4 regions of the Streptomyces sp. NPDC041796 genome follow, and region 1 is predicted to be linked to each of the others. Evidence: riboswitches for the same ligand, from Rfam matches in the RefSeq annotation. Region 1 holds a riboswitch; each other region holds the start of a gene.

Region 1 (4,319 bases):
GCGCCCGGCAGAGCGCGGCCGCCGCCTTCTCGATCGCCTCCAGCTGTGCCGCCGGCCACGGGTCGGTGCCGTTGCCGAGGTTGACGCACTCGAACCCGTAGAAGTACCGATTGCCGTCGGTGTTGGCCTCGTTGTCGGCGGGCAGCGACGGGCGTTCGTCGATCACCGCCCGGAGGACCTCGTCGTCACCGAGACCGGCGTGGTTGGCCCGGCCGTGGCCCACGAGGTGGACCGACCCGTCCTTGGCGATCACCCCGTGACACAACGGCCCCGGCAGGCTCGAGTGGCCGTCGTAGCAGATGTTCACGGAGTTCTGGGTGCCCGAGGTCACGGTGTGGTGGATCATCACCCCGTGCACCGGACCCCACGGGCCCTTGTGATTGCGGTTGTGCGTACGCCAGTTGCGGTGCTCGACGACCTGGAGGCCCTCGTCACGAAGGGCCTTGAGAAGCTTGGACGCGGACAGCGGCGTTGCCATCGTGGTGATCCTTTCCGGTTGGATGGTCCGGTGGGGATGGTTCGTTCAGTTCTCGCCCTGCGCGGGGGGACCGGCCGGCGCACCGCCCGTCTCGGTGGCCTTCGCCTCCTCCATCGCCGCGGCGGGGGACCGGACCGGACAGCGGCCCGAACGCCAGGCGTGGATCGGACACCGAGCTCTCGCCGAACACCCAGGCCGGCGGCGCGTGATGCACCTCGATCCCGCTCGGAGCCGGCAGATCTCGACACCGTCCTCCAGCGGCAGCCAGCGGCCCTCCTCGATCCGCAGCACGCCGCCCCGGGTCTTCAGCGCGCCTGGTGACCCCGGCCGCCCGCGACCCGGTGGTCCCGGCGCCGCAGGAACGGGGCGGAGGAGCACGCGTGGATCATGGAAACGAGCGCCGCGTTTTCAGGTCTTTCCCCCGTCACACACCCCGTGCGATATCGGTCTCGCAGGGCCATTGGCATACGCGTCTGCTTGTGGCTCCTGATGCATGGGTGCCTGTGGGGAGTCTCGTTCGGCGCGGAGTCACGGTCAAGGCACCCTTTCGGTCAACGGGTGCTTGCGGTATGCGGAGTTCGGCTGAAGCCGTTCGGCGAGGTCAGCGGGACAGTGAAGATCGATATGGAGACCCCGTTCGCCAACGTTTCACAAGAAAATTCGGTGAGGGGTGGTAAACAAGCCGAATGGCAGACGGCTCGGCGCGCCGTCTTGTGTCCGATTGGCGAGACATACGGCATTGCTCCCGCGGAACTCCACCGGACTCCCACGGGAAATGCGAGGGCCGAACGCCGCTGGGGCCGGCCGCGTTCGAGCGGCCGGCCCCAGCGGGGAAAGCGTGTGGATCAGTAAGGACCGTTGACGTTGTCGATGGAGCCGTACCGGTCGGCCGCGTAGTTGCAGGCGGCGGTGATGTTGGCGACCGGGTCGTAGGGGTCCGTCGCCGTGCCGGGCACGTGGTAGGCCTCGAACGTCGGCGCGATGACCTGGAGGAGCCCCTTCGAGGGGGTCCCGTTCACGGCGTTGATGTCCCAGTTGTTGATGGCGAGCGGGTTGCCCGAGGACTCACGCATGATGTTGCGGTGGATCCCCTCGTACGTGCCGGGGATGCCGTGCTTGGCCATGATGTCCAGCGACTCCCGGATCCAGCCGTCGAGGTTGTCCGGGTACGTCGCCGCCTTGGCGGCGGCCGGTGCGGCCTTCCGCTCGGCGGACCGGTCGGCTCGCTCGGGCGCCGAAGCGCGCTCGGCCGCCTTCGCGCCGATCGTCAGCTTGAGGCCGGGGCGGATCAGGGACGGGTCGGCCCCGATGGCCTTCCGGTTGTCCTCGTAGAGCTTCTTCCAGCCACCGCTCACCTTGTGCTCCCGCGCGATCTTGGAGAGGGAGTCACCCGCGACGACGGAGTACGTGGTGGGCGCGGCCTTCTTGGCGGCGGCAGCGGTGGCGGCCGGGGCCGCGGCCGGGACGCCGGCGGTAACGGAGTACGCCGCGCTGGGCGCCGCCTCGGCGGCGGTGGCGCCCATCAGGGGCAGCGCGAGTGCGGCGCCGCCCGTGCCCGCGGCGACGAAACGGCGGGCGAGCGGACTGTTCTTGGGACGACGGTGCTTACCCTTTGCGGGCATGGCGAATTCCTCTCCGTCGCCTGCGAGGTGAGCTGTCGGGTTCGGGCTGGAGATGCCCGGTCGCGGTATCAGCGCGACTTCACCCCTAGCCGATCCGGTGTGCTCCGGGTCGGCGGCTTACCTGGGTCCCCCGCTCCTGCCGTACGTACGTGAGTGGGTGTGGGGTTTCCGGACGGCGGCAGGATTCGGCGGTCCATCCGGATTGAGGGGACCGTAAGCGAGACGGGCCTGGCGGAACAAGGCGTGAATTTCACGGCCCGACCCGCTTTCCACCGCCTTCCGGCCGGTGGTGAACCGTCAACTTTGCTGCAAACAACCGGGAATCAGGCCTGAAGAGCCCCTGTGTGCCAGTCCTGCGCGGTGATACTTATCACGCGTGATAACCAGAGCCCATAAGTGACGCATTTTCCCCGCAATGTGAGCAGCAAAGGCGATTGCCGCCAAACCTGCATAACGGAGAAAAGGGACGCAAGGGTCTCGTGGTGTGCCGACGCCGACCCGGCCGCCGGTTGCTCCCAGGTGGCGGGCCCGGGCGCGCCGGACGCAGTGAAGTCCGGCCCCGCCGACCTCGTGCCCGCCCGGTGGCGCGACCGCGGGCGTATGCGTGCACAACTCGTCCATCACCGTGGCCGTACGACGCCGCGGAGTGTGCGGAGCGCGTCCGCCGGCACGGACGCGGCACTGTTCGGCGCGTTGCGCGACGGGCCGTGGGGGAGGGCCGTCGAGATGGACACGCGCGTCATCGGCCCGGCGTTCGGTCGCGCAGCCTCCGGCCCCCGGCACCGGATGATCACGCGGACGCGGACGACCGGCCGCGTGTGGCCCCGTTCCCCTCCGCCGCGCCACCCGCGCGGCGCGGCCTGGCGCGCACGTGCATCCGCTCGCCCTGCCGGCCGAAGAGGCTGAGCACCTCGACGGGGCCGTCCCCCGTGGTGCCGAACCAGTGCGGCAGCCTGGTGTCGAACTCGGCCGCCTCGCCCGCCCCCAGCACCAGATCGTGCTCGGCCAGGACCAGCCGCAGCCGCCCGGACAGCACGTACAGCCACTCGTAGCCCTCGTGGGTGACGGGCTGGGGGGTGTTCCGGTCGGCGGGGAGCACCATCTTGAAGGCCTGCTGCGGGCCGGGTTGCCGGGTCAGGGGCAGCACGGTGTTGCCGTGCACGGTCCTGGGCGTGAGGCGGACGCGCGGGTCGCCCACCTCGGGCGCGCCCACGAGCTCGTCCAGCGGAACCTGGTGTGCCTGGGCGATCGGCAGTAGCAGCTCCAGGCTGGGGCGGCGCAGGCCGGACTCCAGACGGGACAGGGTGCTCTTGGAGATCCCCGTGGCCGCCGACAGCGCGGCCAGGGTCACGCCGCGCTCCGTACGGAGGCGCTTGAGGCGCGGGCCCACCTGGGTCAGGGTCCTGGCGATGGCGTCCGACTGCTCTTCCATGCCGTTCATTGCACCGCGCCCCCGCCGCCGACGGCAACAAAGTTTGCTGTTCCGGCACCGTCCGACGGACCCGCCGAGGTCACCAGGACACGTCGTCCAGCAGCAGCTCCGTCGGCATCCGGGCCCCCGCGGTGGGGGACTGTTCGGTCCACATCACCTTCCCGGTGGGGGTGTACCGGGTGCCCCACCGCTCGGCGAGCTGGGAGACCAGGAACAGTCCCCGGCCGCCCTCGTCCGTGGTCGCCGCGCGCCGCAGGTGCGGGGACGTACTGCTGCCGTCCGACACCTCACAGATCAGGCAGCGCTCGTACAGCATCCGCACATGGATCGGCTCGGAGCCGTAGCGGATGGCGTTGGTGATCAGCTCGCTGAGCATCAGCTCGGTCGTGAACCCGACCTCCTCCAGTCCCCACTCCTCCAGCTGACGGCCGCACGCGGAACGCACACGTGCGACGGCGGAGGGGTCCCTGGGCACGTCCCAGTCGGCGACCCGGGTGCGGTCGACCAGATTGGTGCGGGCCACCAGCAGCGCGATGTCGTCCCGGCGGTGCGGCGGCAGCATGGCGTCGAACACGGCCTGGCAGGTCGCCTCCGGCGTACGGCCGCGATGGCCCGACAGCGTCTCGCGCAGCAGCTCGAGGCCGGCGTCGACGTCCCGGTCCCGGTGCTCGATCAGACCGTCGGTGTAGAGGACGAGCTGGGAACCCTCGGCGAGCTGGATCTCGGCCGTCTCGAACGGCAGGCCGCCCAGGCCCAGGGGCGGGAAGACGGGCACCTCGGGGCAGTC
Region 2 (4,319 bases), on a different contig from region 1:
GTTCCGCTGCGAGGATCCCGCGGCGGCGGCCTGGCGGCTGACCGCGTTCCTGGACGGTCTGGCCGTGCAGATGACCGCGTACGCGGCGTCCTTCTCCCGTGCCCGCATGCTGGCGTGGGCGGACGAGGCCCTCGCCCGCGAACTCGGCCACCCGGAAGCCCCGTCGGGAACTCCGGCGGTCTCCGGCCCGTGAGGCCGTGAGGCCGGTGAGGCCCGTCCCGCTCCCCCGCCCCGGGACCTACAGCGGCAGCAGGTCCGGTCGCTTGGCCGAGACGTGGTCGCCGGACGATTCGCCGCGCAGCCGGCGGCCGATCCACGGGACCAGGTACTCGCGCGCCCACTGGATGTCGTCGCGGCGGAGTTCGAGGGGGCCGCGCGGCGGCAGGGGCGGCCACGGCTGGTCGGGGTCGGCGGGGACATCCACGCCCAGGACCTGACCGGCCCGCAGGGCGACGCGGGTGTGTCCCTCGGGAGACAGGTGCAGCCGGTCGTCGTCCCAAGCGCGCCTGTCCTGAACGGTCTTGAGGGACCACAGGTCCAGAACCGGGCAGCCGTACCGGTCCGCGACGGCGCGCACATGCCCGTTGTACGTGGCGATCTTGCCGCGCAGCCGGCGCAGCACCGGCACGCTGCGGGTGTCGAAGCCGGTCGTCACCAGGACGGTTCCGACCGCGGACGTCAGGTCGGCGACGGCCCGTTCGAAGCGTTCGGCGACGTCGTCCGGGTCGCTGCCGGGCCGGATGATGTCGTTGCCGCCGGCGCAGAACGTCACCAGATCGGGGGCGAGTTCCTTGGCGCGCGGGACCTGCTCCTCCACGATCTGGTCGAGGAGACGCCCGCGTACGGCGAGGTTGGCGTACCGGAACTCCTCGGGCTCCGGCAGCCGGTCGGCGAGCAGCACCGCAAGGCGGTCCGCCCAGCCGACGAACGTTCCGCCGGGGCCAGGGTCTCCGACGCCCTCGGTGAAGCTGTCACCGATCGCCGCGTACGACCCGAATACGTCACTGTCTCTGAATGTCGAATCGTCTGCCACGGGAGCACATCTTTCACCCCGGGATGTGACCTACGCGACCGTAGGAGAGGTTGACGGGGGGTGATGTTTGCCACCGGTCAAGATTCACCCAAGCCCGGAATACGGCTCCGCCCGGCACCGGGAGGCGGTGCCGGGCGGAGCGCTTCGCCGCGGAGGCGTCAGATGGAGACGCCGTGCTGGCGGAGGTAGGCCAGCGGGTCGATGTCCGAGCCGTAGTTGGGGCTGGTGCGGATCTCGAAGTGCAGGTGCGGGCCGGTGGAGTTGCCGGTGGAGCCGGACAGGCCGATCTGCTGACCGCCGCTCACGCTCTGGCCGGAGGAGACGGACAGCGAGGAGAGGTGGGCGTACTGCGAGTAGGTGCCGTCGGTGTGCTGGATGACGACCTCGTTGCCGTACGCGCCGCTCCAGCCGGCCGAGACGACGGTGCCCGCGCCGACGGCCTTGACGCTCGTGCCGGAGGAGGCGGCGAAGTCGACGCCCGTGTGGTAGCCGGAGGACCAGCTGGAGCCGGAGGCGCGGTAGGGCGTGGTGACACCGGCGTCGACCGGGGCGGTGAAGCCCGAGCCGCTGGTCTTCGGGGCGGACTGGGCGGGGGCCTCGGCCTTGGCGGCGGAGCGGGAGGCGCGGCTCTCGGTGCGGGTGTCGTCCGCCTTGGGCTTCGCCGGGGCGGCCTTCGCGGGGGCGGCCTTGGACTTGGCACCGAGGGTGAGCTTCATGCCCGGGTGGATCAGGGACGGGTCCTCGCCGATCACCTGGCGGTTGTCCTGGTAGAGCTTCTTCCAGCCGCCCTTGACGTTCTTGTTGTGGGCGATCTTGGAGAGGTAGTCACCGGCGACCACGGTGTACGTGCGCGGCGCGGCCTTCTGCGCCGACGCGGCCTTCGGGGCGGCCTTGGCGGCGGTGGCCGCGGCGGTCACGGCCTGCTGCGGAGCGGTGGCCGGGGCGGCCTTCTCCGCGGCGTGCGCTCCGGTGGCGCCGAGCAGCGGGATGGCGATGGCGGCGCCACCGGTACCGGCGGCGACGAAACCACGCGTGATGGGGCTGGACTTGGGACGGCGGTGCTTACCCTTCGCGGGCATGGCGATTTCCTCTCCGGCGCCTGCGAGGTGAGCTGTCGGGTTCGGACTGGAGTTGTCCGGCCGCGTCATGGACGCGACTTCACCCCGAGCCGGTCCCGGAATTCCGGGACCGGCGTACTACCTGGGTCCCCCGCTCCTGCCACACGTGGGTGGGTGCGAATTCCGACCGGCGGCAGGATTCGGCGGTCCGGCCGGATTGCCGTGACCGTAAGCGAGTGGGGTCGGCGTGAACAAGCCGCTGTTTTCTCCGGGGCATTTCCGGCGGTGCGGCGGTCATGGAATTCCGGTCACCCTCCGTGGATTACGGATCATGTATTCCCGTTCTGGGCAAGGGATTTATGAACGGCCTCCCGCCACGGACGGTCACGGTTATGACGCTGCTCACGCGGTCCGGTTCATCTCCCTTACGACCAGGGCACGTTATACCTAATCCCCCAATACGGACAGAAGCGCCATTCCTTGACGAGCCTTCTCAATCCCTCCAGACTCACGGCCGGACGGCGATCGCACCGGTCTCGACGCCAGTCGGACAAATCACCATTAAGACGGACAGGTGGAGTGGGCCACCGTGTACGCGGCAGCCCCTTCGCACCCGTGGGTCGCACCCACCCCCCGCCGGCCGGGCCCGCGAGAGGCCCCGCCCGGCCCGAGGGGCGTCTCGTGCGCCTCACCGGTCGCCGACCTGGGACAAGGGCAACGAATGTGCGACGTGCACGGAGATTGATTGCGGGACGAACCAATGTCGTATCGTCGGATCACGACATCGTCGGCGGGCCGACGCCGACCTCATACACGGAGGAGCCCCCGTGACGCAGCAGCTGCCGCAGGTCCCGTCGATCGAGCCCGAGCTGACCGGAGTGCGCAACTTCCGGGACGTCGGCGGGCTTCCGACCGTGGACGGCCGACGGGTGCGGCACGGCAGGCTCTACCGCAGCGGCCACCTCGCGCACGCCACGGGCGAGGACGCCGCCTTCCTGGCGGGCCTCGGCCTCCACACGATCTTCGATTTCCGCAACGCCGCCGACCAGAAGCTGGAAGGCCCGGACGTCGAGCTGCCCGGCGTCCGGAATGTGAACATCCCCCTCTCCGACCCGGCCGACGGCGCGGAGTTCTGGACCATGGTCCGCGACGGCGACCTCGACCAGCTGCGCTCGATACTGGCGGACGGCAAGGCGGCGGCCCGGATGACGGCCTCGTACCGCATGATCATCAAGGAGCGCACGGCCGAGCACAGCCGCGTGCTCCACGCGCTCGCCGAGGACAGCGTCCCGGCCCTGATGCACTGTGCGGCCGGAAAGGACCGGGCGGGGCTCTCCATCGCGGTCTCCCTGCTGGCCGTCGGCGTCGAACGCGAGGCGATCGAGGAGGACTACCTCAAGTCGAACGACCCGCGCCGCCGCTACAAGGTGCGCCGCAGCGACAATTCCCCGGCCGGTATGTCGCCGCAGGTCATGGAGCTGCTCAGCCCGCTCTTCGAAGCCCGCATCGACTACCTGACGGCCGCCTTCGAGACGATCGAGGAGACCTGGGGCTCGACCGAGCGCTACCTGACCGAAGGACTGAAGCTGAGCGACGAGACCAGGGAGCGGCTGCGCGAGCGCCTCCTCGACGAGAGCTAGGCCCTACTCGGCCCCGAGGGCGAACAGCAGGTAGAGGAAGGCCGCGAAGAGGTGGCCCGCCACCAGGTAGGCGAAGAGCCGGACGGCGAGGCCTCGGGGGAACGTCCGTTCCTGGGACATGGTGATCTCTCCGATCGGGTCAGCGGCGGTGCGCGCCCGCGCCGAGGCACAGGTCGGCGGCGGCGCTCTGCATGAGGGTGTGGACGAACAGCAGCTCGGCCCCGCCGCGTGTGGCGGCGCCGATACGGTGCGGGGTCAGCGAGTCGAAGTGCGCGCTGTCCCCGGGGTCGAGGACGTGCACGGCCTCCCCGAGGGCGAGCCGCACCCGGCCGTCGAGGACGTACAGCCACTCCTCCCCCGGGTGTACGCGCACGAGATCGTCCCGCGTCGCGTAGGGGACCTGGACGCGCAGCGCCTGTATCGCCCGCCCGGGGCCGCCGGCCTGGTGGTAGACCCAGCCGTCCGCCTCGGCGGGCTCCGCCCGCCCGCCCCGGACGATCGGGTCGCGCTCCGGCGGCACCTCGCCCAGAAGCTCGGAGACGGTTGTACCGTAGATGCGGGCGAGACCCAGCAGCATCGGCAGGGACG
Region 3 (4,319 bases), on a different contig from region 1:
CGCCGTCGCCAGTAGGTCGAACTCGGCATCGCTCAGCTTCGTGACGTCCTTGCGCAGCCGTGCCGTGGGCTGCCCGGTCGCCGGCGGCTCGACCGGCGTCACCGTACCGAGCGGACATCCGTTGACGATCCAGTTGCGGAACGTCTGCGAGCGTTCGGTACTCCATTGTCCCGCTGCGTCCGGGGCATCAGAGCGTTTGGCGGAGCGGTCTGTGCGTGAATTGCGAGCGCGTTGCTCTTCACCCCTTCATAGGTGCCGAGCTCGATTCCCTTGGCGGCCATATGGGCCACGTCTTTGGGCCGGAAGAAGAAGCGGATATCCGCCAGATAGGTCGGCGCTGCAACGACTTGGTCAGCGATCGGGCTGTTCATGCTTCCTCCGTTGGGCTCCGCACGGTGTGAGGGGTCGACTGGGTGCCGCAGTGGCCGAGAGGCTCGTATCGGCTTTCCGAGTATGCGGTACCCCAAGAGGTGTCTGAATGATCGACACAGGCCGACCAGGGCCTGAATCGCGAAGGAGTGACACTCCGCGAATTCCGGTTTCCGCTCCTATTGATTGATTCTGCAATTTCATTTCGCCGGGGAAGCGGGACGGATTTCTCCGTCCTGCTCGGGAAGTGGCGGGTGCGGGGCCGGGCCGGCTTCCTTCCGGCGGTGGGCGAGCCGTCTTGCCGCCGCCGTCCGGGAGCGATGCCGCACGCGGGGACCGGCGGGGCCGTTTTGTCCCCTCGGGGGGAGCTGCCAGGGATATTGGTTAGGGATCGTGCTCCGGATGGCGTAGGGTGGTGTTCACCGACGCGGGGTGGAGCAGCTCGGTAGCTCGCTGGGCTCATAACCCAGAGGTCGCAGGTTCAAATCCTGTCCCCGCTACTGAAGACGAAGGCCCGGTGCATTGCGCACCGGGCCTTCCGTCTTTCCCGGACCGGCCGGCGTCGTGTGTCGCTCGGTCGGCGGACGGCGGGTCGCCGGGCGGCGCGGCTCCGGCCGGGCCGGGTGCGGCGCGGTACCGTCCGCAGCCGTGGGTGGACCCGGCAGGAGACCAGTGGTGGGGCGACGAGCGCGGGACGGCGGCGACCGGCGGGAGGGTGCCCCGCGGGCCCGGAGGTTCGTGTGCGCCCTGCCCGCGCTGTTGATCGCGGGGGGTGTGGTGTACGGCGTGTCGACCCCGCCGCAGTTCACCGCCGTACCGCTGTTCGCCGCCGCCCCGCTCGTCGCGGCGCCGCTGTTCGCCGCCCGTATGACGGTGCTGACCGGTCTGTGCGCCGTGCTGGCCGTGCTCGGCCTGCACCTGGGCAGCGGAACGCTGGGCGAGGTGCGGGCCCTCACCGAGATCCTCACCGTGGTGGTGGTCGCCGTGCTCGCGCTGCTGATCAACCGGGTCGTGCGGCGCAGTGGTGAGCGGCTCGCCTCGGCCCGGGTGATCGCCGAGACCGCGCAGCGGGCCGTGCTGCCGACGCCCGCCGAGCGGATCGGCGGGTTGCAGGTGGCGGCGCGGTACGAGGCGGCGCAGGCGGACGCGTTCATCGGGGGAGACCTCTTCGCCGTGCAGGACACGCCGTACGGGGTGCGGCTGGTGGTGGGGGACGTGCGCGGGAAGGGCATGGGCGCGGTCGAGACGGTGGCGGTGGTCATCGGGGCGTTCCGGGAGGCGGCCGAGCAGGAGAGTTCGCTGGAGGGCGTGGCGCAGCGGCTGGAGCGGGCACTGGCCCGGGAGGGGACGCGGCGGGACGGGCTGGACGCCGTCGAGGGGTTCACCACCGCGGTGCTGGCGGAGATCCCGCGCGGGGCGGAGGTGGTGCGGGTGGTGGACCGGGGGCACCCGGAGCCGCTGATGCTGTACGCGGACGGGCGCGCCGAACTGCTGGAGCAGGCCGAGCCCGCGCTGCCGCTGGGCATGGCGGACCTGGGGGCGTGGCCGGACCGGGCGCATGAGGTGCCGTACCCGGCGGGGGCGACGCTGCTCTTCTACACGGACGGGCTGTCGGAGGCGCGCGACGCGCAGGGAGTGTTCTACGACCCGGTCGCGCGGCTGGCGGGGCGGCTCTTCCCGGGGCCCGACGCGGTACTGGACGCGCTGGTGACCGACGTACGGAGGCACACCGGCGGCGGGGCGACGGACGACCTGGCGCTGCTGGCGGTCGGCCGGCCGGCCCAGGGGCAGCCGGAGCGGCGCCGGACGGTTCCGGTCGTGTCGTGACCGCGCCCGGCCGCTCGACACGCTGCGTAGTCGACGCGTGTCACTGCGCATAACATCTGATAAACCGTCAGAAGTACTGTGGTCGGTGAATGTTTCTGATGCGCGGTCAACTCGCCCGGCTGTGCCCGTGTGTGCACCGGTACGTCCGGGGCCCGTCCGCTTAATGATCACTAGGAACGGCTTGGAATCCGGAGCCCCCGTCTATTAACGTTCGATAACGCAGCGCGGTCGTCCCAGCCGTCGCAAGAGACGGCACCGTGCGCGTGCGCCGAATTCCGCAAGGGAACCGGGGAACCACCACCTTGGGGTGAATCGGGCCGAAGTGGGCCCGTAGGAGACCTTCCTGCTCCGAACCCGTCAGCTAACCCGGTAGGCGAGAAGGAAGGAAAGGAGTGCGCCTCCGTGGCGTCCAACAGGCCTGCCCCCGAAGCTCCGTACGGCTCGATCGCCTCGTTCAACTCTTCGGGTGTCCCGGACGCCGCACCTGTAAACGGGCAGCAGTGGGAAGAATGGAACCCCACCGAGGAGACCGTCCGCCCCGTCCGCGGCCGTCACCGCGTGGCCAAGCAGCGCGGCGGGCTCGCCCGTAGCTCCACCGTCCTCGGCGTCGGCGTCATCGCGGCCGTCGGCGCGGGAGGCATGGCCACCGCGCAGGACAAGCCCGCGGTCTCCATATCCCTGCCGGACGTCGTCACGGACAACCTCCCCGACGCCGAGTCCCTGCCCGGCATCGGCTCCCTGATGTCCGACGACTCGGACGCCGGTGATTCCGACGAGACGGCCCCCGCGGACAGCGGGCCGCTCACCGCCGCGTCCCTCACCGGGACCGCCGACGCCGCCGCGCAGCAGAGCGGCGCGGACGCGGGCGAGGCACTGCGCGCCCGCATCCTCCAGCAGGCCGAGCAGCAGCAGGCGTCCGCCGACGCCGCGGCGAAGGCGGCCGCGGAGACGGCCGCCGCCGAACAGGCCGCCGCCGAGGCGAAGGCGCAGGCGACCGCCGCCGAGAAGCAGGCCGCCGAGCAGGCCGCCGAGGAGAAGGCCAAGGCCGAGGCCGAAGCCGCCGCCAAGGCGAAGGCCGCCGAGGAGGCCCGGCTGGCCGAGCTCGCCGGAAGCTGGTCGCTGCCGACCTCCTCGTACACCATCACCTCCACCTACGGCCAGGCCGGCAACATGTGGTCCTCCGGCTACCACACGGGCCTCGACCTCGCCGCGCCCACGGGCACGCCCGCCAAGGCCGTCCACGGCGGCACCGTCAAGTCGGCCGGATGGTCGGGCTCGTACGGGTACCGCATCGTCCTGGAGCTGGAGGACGGTACGGAGGTCTGGTACTGCCACCTGTCGTCGATGACGGTCGGCGCCGGGCAGACGGTCGGCACCGGTGAGACCATCGGCCGGGTCGGCGCCACCGGCAACGTGACCGGACCGCACCTGCACCTGGAGGTGCACACGCCGGGCGGCGACGGGATCGACCCGCTGGCCTGGCTGCGCGGCAAGGGCCTCACCGTCTGAGCACCGGCTCGGGAACTTCTGACCCCGGCAGCTCTGGCGGCACACCCCCCGACGCCAGGGCTGCCGGTTTCGTCGTCACTCACCCGGAATATCCCGCCTCTTCGGCACGTTGGTCCACCCCATGACCTCTCTCCGCAAGCTGGGCACGTCCGACCTCCACGTCTTCCCCCTCGCCCTCGGCGGCAACGTCTTCGGCTGGACCGCCGACGAGGTGCAGTCCTTCGCCGTCCTCGACGCGTACACGGCCGCCGGCGGCAATTTCGTCGACACGGCCGACAGCTATTCGGCGTGGGTCGCGGGCAACGAGGGCGGGGAGTCGGAGACCGTCATCGGCAGGTGGATGGCCGCGCGCGGCAACCGGTCCGACGTCGTCGTCGCCACCAAGGTCGGTGCCCACCCGCAGTACAAGGGCCTCACCCCGACCACCATCAAGGCCGCGGCCGAGGAGTCGCTGCGCCGGCTCGGCACCGACTACATCGACCTGTACTACACGCACTTCGACGACCCGGCCGTGCCGGTCGAGGAGATCGTCACCGCCCTCGACCAGCTGGTGAAGGAGGGCAAGGTCCGTGCGGTCGCCGCCTCCAACATCTCCGCCGAACGCCTCCAGGCCT
Region 4 (4,319 bases), on a different contig from region 1:
GTTCCAGATAGAGGCTACTCGTCAAGTGGTCAAGAGCAACCACATCCAGATCAGAAATGTTCGGAAAGGAGAAAATAACGAAAGGGCCGGAGAGTCCGACGTACTCACCCGACGAGAACGGCAGCACCTGAAGCCGCACATGGGGCAACTTTGCCCACTCCAGCAACTGCCGTAACTGCTCCCTCATCACCCCCGGGCCGCCCACCTGCCGCCGCAGCACCGCCTCGTCGATCACCGCCTCCAGTCGCAGCGGACGACCGGCGCGCAGCACCTCCTGCCGCGCGATCCGCACCCGCACCAGCGAGTCGACCGTCGCGGCCGGAGCCCCGTCCAGCGCCGCACGTGTCACCGCGCGTGCGTACTCCGCGGTCTGCAGCAGCCCCGGCACCACGGACGTCTCCAGGGTGCGGGCCGTGCACGCCTGTGCCTCCAGGCTGATGAAATCCTGGTACGGAGGCGGGAGCACGCCCCGGTACGCATGCCACCACCCCGCGCCGCCACCGTCGGCCGCCGCTCCCGCCAACGCCTCCAACAGGGCCCGCAACCGCGGGTCGTGGACCCCGTAGGCGTCGAGCAGCCGCGCCACGTCGGCCCCCGTCACCCCACTCGTACCCGTCTCGATCCGGCTCACCTTCGACTGGTGCCAGCCCACCAGCCGTGCCGCCTCGCGGCTTGTGAGGCCGGCGGCCAGGCGCAGTCCGCGCAACTCCTCACCGAGCTTGCGCCGCCGTACCGCCGGGCCGTGCCGAGTGCCTCGCATGACCGCCTCCTCCCGCAGCCGGGCCAACCCACCAGTTTGCCGTCCAAATCCGTTCTCGCGTAGCAGAGTTCACCGCTTCGAGCGACAGATATATGCATATCTTGGGGGATCGCCCCCAACAGGGGCGACATAAGTGGCAGTCTGGCGCGAAGCGCAATCCGAGGCCGTCCTCACAAAACATCCGGTTCGTGTCGGAGTCCGGCCCCGGTGGGAAAGGGACAGCGTCGCCATGGCAGACCATCAGGAAGCATCCGTCACTCTGCCGAGCGATCCCGCCTCGGTCTCCACCGCCCGGAGATACGTGGCGGACGTCCTCACGGAATGGGGCCTCCCCGCCGAGGCCGAGACGGCCGACACGGTACGGCTGATCGTCTCGGAACTGGCCACCAACGCCGTCCAGCACACCTTCGGCCAGTCGCCGACGTTCACCGTGGACGTAAGGCTGGAGCGCGACGAGCGGCTGCGCATCGGAGTCACCGACAGCCACCCGCGCTGGCCGCAGCGGCTGCCCGCCGCCGTGCAGCAGGACAACGGCCGCGGAATGGTCATCATCCGCTGGCTCACCGCGGAATGCGGCGGTCGCCTCTCGGTCACCCCGACCCCGGAGGGCGGCAAGACCGTCTGGATCGCCCTCCCGTGGACGGTTCCGGTCCAGACCTGAGCGCACCCCCGAACGCCGGACCCGAACCAGTCCGTGCGCGGGCCCGCCCGGGACAGCGCCGGAACCGAACCACTCCGTGCGCGGGCCCCGGCCCGAGACAGCGCCGCGCCTGTGCCCGTCCGACGCCGTCCCGCGTCCCGTGCCCTGCATTCCACGCCATCCCGCGTCCGCGCGCCCCATGAGCACGTCCCCGCGCCCGAAGCCGCCGCGAGGTGGACGTCCCCACCCGCGGGCCGGCCGCCCGTGAGGCCGTTCAGCGGTGCCCGCCCGGTGCCGCGCCCGCCTCCCGCTCAAGCCGGCTGCTCGCCGGAGCGCGGACGGCCGCGTACCCGCCAGGGCGCATGCGGGGTGTCAGCGGTGGCGGACTCGCCGCCCCGGATGTGTCGCCGCCGGCCGCTGCGGTGGCGGGGTGCTGAGCCCCCGCCGTACGAGACGCGGGAGGAACCCCCACAGCCCGGCGCAGACCAGCAGGGTGAAGGCACCGGCCGCCAGACCTTCGGGGCGGCCGTGCACCACGTCCACGACCAGGGACACGGAGCACGTCAGGGCCAGGGCGAGGACACCGAGGCCGATCTTCGCCAGCCGTGAGGAGACGGCCACGATGCGCGCCTTGGCGCCCTGCTGGAAGAGCGTGCGGTGCAGCGCGGCGGGGGCGGTGAGCAGCACCGCCGCCACGACCGAGAGCAGCAGCGTCACGACGTACATGCCCCGCTGGTAGGAGTCGAGCGAGCCGAAGCGGGGCGTGAACGCGAGGGTCAGCAGGAAGGCGAACAGGATCTGGACGCCGGTCTGGGTGACGCGCAGTTCCTGGAGCAGCTCGGCGAAATTGCGGTCGGCACGCTCCAGGGGCGTCTCGTTGCGCGCGGTGCAGGGGTACTCGCCGGACATTTCCGACGAGTACCCCCGCACCACGACTCATGCCCGGAGGGTCACCGCGGGATCAGCGGACGCGTCCGTACCAGACCGACTTCGACCAGATCTTGTCCAACTTCACCACCGACCCCGACTTCGGCGAGTGCCAGATCTTGTTGTTACCCGCGTAGATGCCGACGTGGTAGACGTTGCTCCCGCGATGGAAGAAGACCAGGTCGCCCTTCTGCCGGCTGGAGGCGGAGATGTGGCGGGTCTTGTTGTACTGCTGCTGTGCCGTGCGTGGCAGGGTCTTGCCGACCTTCTTGTACGAGTACAGCGTCAGGCCGGAGCAGTCGAACCGGGACGGGCCGGCCGCTCCGTACTTGTACGGTGCACCCTTCTTGGAGGCGGCGATGTTCAGCGCCTTCGTGGCGTGCGCCGGGGCGGCCTGGGCCTCCGACACGGCGCCGGGCGCCAGCATCGGGCCGCCGACGGCGGCGAGGGTGAGTGCCGAGACGGCACCCGCCCGGGACAGCAGAGACGGGACATGAATCTGCGCGGTCATAGCGCAACCCTTCGTCAGCCGCCTGTGAAGGATGACCTGTCGGGTTCGGACTGGCGAAGTTGCCCGGCCGCTGACGCGGCTTCACCCCAAGGGCGACCGATGGGACGAACATCGTTCGGTCACCCGTACTGCTTGGGTCCTCCACTCCTGCCGATCCACTCCTGTCGACCAGTCATCCGGACGGCGGCAGGACTCGGCGTCCGCCCGGACCGCCCCGCCGCGGTGGCGGGGGCTTGTCGTCGTCAGGGATCTTGACCCATGTCGAGGAGAAATTCCGAGTCGAAACGGCCGTTTGTGAGGCTCCTCACGACTGATCCATTCGGGTGGACAGGGGGGATTTGGCGCCCGGCGGCGAGACCTCGACGATCCCCGTACCAGCGGCGGAAGCTGATATTCCGCCAGATGTGTACAGCTGGAGCGCAACTCGCGTCGTACAAAATTCGTCCGGTTGCGTACGCTGAACGGGGGAGCGGTCCTCGTACTCCTGAGCCCATTCGGGGGAGAGCTACGTCGGTCCCACACCTCGATTCTGAGGCACCGTCACGCGTCCCGCGCGCCGTTCGCCGTCAAGCACCCGCAGTGCCCGCGCCAGCGTATGGGCATGCACGTCGTACTCGCCGCGCTCGTGCATCGAGGTCAGGGCGTCGCGCAGCGCCGTCGCGCGTCCGACGAGGGCCTGTGCCGCGCGCAGGGCGCCGTAGGTGTGGGTGGCGCGCGCCGGGTTGATCCGCCCCAGGAGGTCGACGACCTCGAGCCAACTGTCGACGAACGCGCATTCGGCCCGGGTGAGGGCGGGGAGCGGCGGAGGCTCGGGTGCCGGCACCGCTCACCTCGTCCGGCGGGGGACGACACGGTCGACCAGGCCGTACGCCACAGCGGCCGTCGCGTCGAAGACCGTGTCGCGCTCCAGGTCGTCGTCGATCCGCTCGCGGCTCCGGCCGGTGTGGCGGGCGAGCATTCCGGCGAGTTGGCCGCGCAGTCGCAGCAACTCGCGCGCGTGGATGTCCAGGTCGGACGGTTGTCCCCGCAGGGGCTCCTCCATCGCAGGCTGTTGGACCAGCACACGGGCGCCCGGCAGGGCCATGCGCTTGCCGGGCGTGCCGGCGGCCAGCAGGACGGCCGCGGTGGACGCGGCCTGGCCGATGCAGATCGTCTCCACGTCGCACCGGACGGCCAGCATCGTGTCGTACACGGCGGTCATGGCGCTGATGGGGCCGCCGGGGGAGTTGATGTAGAGCGAGATGTCCCGGTCGGGCGCGGCGTACTCCAGGTGGAGGAACTGTGCGACGACGTCGTTGGCGGCGGTCTCGTCGATCGGTGTGCCGAGGAGGACGATCCGCTCCTCCAGGAGCTTGGAGTACGGGTCGAGCGTGCGGCTCCCGGCGCTGGTGCGCTCGGTGAACTCGGGCAGGACGTGGCGACTGGTGTGGATCAAGACGTGCCCCTCTGTCGCTGTAAAAAATGTACAGGATGTACAGGCC

Evidence for each region. A riboswitch is a leader RNA that binds a small molecule or an ion and turns the genes downstream of it on or off. The one in region 1 is predicted to bind cyclic di-AMP.
Region 2: linked by a shared signal. The riboswitch ahead of ACZ6C1_RS06390 (M23 family metallopeptidase) and the one ahead of ACZ6C1_RS06025 (transglycosylase SLT domain-containing protein) in region 1 are both predicted to bind cyclic di-AMP.
Region 3: linked by a shared signal. The riboswitch ahead of ACZ6C1_RS13175 (M23 family metallopeptidase) and the one ahead of ACZ6C1_RS06025 (transglycosylase SLT domain-containing protein) in region 1 are both predicted to bind cyclic di-AMP.
Region 4: linked by a shared signal. The riboswitch ahead of ACZ6C1_RS30335 (C40 family peptidase) and the one ahead of ACZ6C1_RS06025 (transglycosylase SLT domain-containing protein) in region 1 are both predicted to bind cyclic di-AMP.

Annotation. Positions count from the first base shown of each region.
Region 1 covers NZ_JBVJAH010000002.1:582,153-586,471, reverse strand. The annotation lists gene ACZ6C1_RS06030 (peptidoglycan-binding protein) at 1-478, opposite strand, end outside; gene ACZ6C1_RS06025 (transglycosylase SLT domain-containing protein) at 1,324-2,100, opposite strand; cyclic di-AMP (ydaO/yuaA leader) riboswitch at 2,105-2,270, opposite strand; gene ACZ6C1_RS06020 (helix-turn-helix domain-containing protein) at 2,891-3,532, opposite strand; gene ACZ6C1_RS06015 (SpoIIE family protein phosphatase) at 3,612-4,319, opposite strand, start outside.
Region 2 covers NZ_JBVJAH010000003.1:43,777-48,095, forward strand. The annotation lists gene ACZ6C1_RS06380 (TetR/AcrR family transcriptional regulator) at 1-193, shown strand, start outside; gene ACZ6C1_RS06385 (SGNH/GDSL hydrolase family protein) at 239-1,033, opposite strand; gene ACZ6C1_RS06390 (M23 family metallopeptidase) at 1,192-2,112, opposite strand; cyclic di-AMP (ydaO/yuaA leader) riboswitch at 2,115-2,278, opposite strand; gene ACZ6C1_RS06395 (tyrosine-protein phosphatase) at 2,919-3,731, shown strand; gene ACZ6C1_RS06400 (DUF6126 family protein) at 3,735-3,851, opposite strand; gene ACZ6C1_RS06405 (XRE family transcriptional regulator) at 3,871-4,319, opposite strand, start outside.
Region 3 covers NZ_JBVJAH010000006.1:17,508-21,826, reverse strand. The annotation lists gene ACZ6C1_RS13195 (tyrosinase family protein) at 1-102, opposite strand, end outside; gene ACZ6C1_RS13190 (hypothetical protein) at 99-371, opposite strand; tRNA gene ACZ6C1_RS13185 (tRNA-Met) at 796-869, shown strand; gene ACZ6C1_RS13180 (PP2C family protein-serine/threonine phosphatase) at 1,018-2,196, shown strand; cyclic di-AMP (ydaO/yuaA leader) riboswitch at 2,453-2,587, shown strand; gene ACZ6C1_RS13175 (M23 family metallopeptidase) at 2,599-3,705, shown strand; gene ACZ6C1_RS13170 (aldo/keto reductase) at 3,827-4,319, shown strand, end outside.
Region 4 covers NZ_JBVJAH010000019.1:10,425-14,743, reverse strand. The annotation lists gene ACZ6C1_RS30350 (helix-turn-helix domain-containing protein) at 1-760, opposite strand, end outside; gene ACZ6C1_RS30345 (ATP-binding protein) at 990-1,421, shown strand; gene ACZ6C1_RS30340 (DUF6328 family protein) at 1,773-2,309, opposite strand; gene ACZ6C1_RS30335 (C40 family peptidase) at 2,362-2,838, opposite strand; cyclic di-AMP (ydaO/yuaA leader) riboswitch at 2,843-3,015, opposite strand; gene ACZ6C1_RS30330 (hypothetical protein) at 3,344-3,661, opposite strand; gene ACZ6C1_RS30325 (ATP-dependent Clp protease proteolytic subunit) at 3,665-4,273, opposite strand.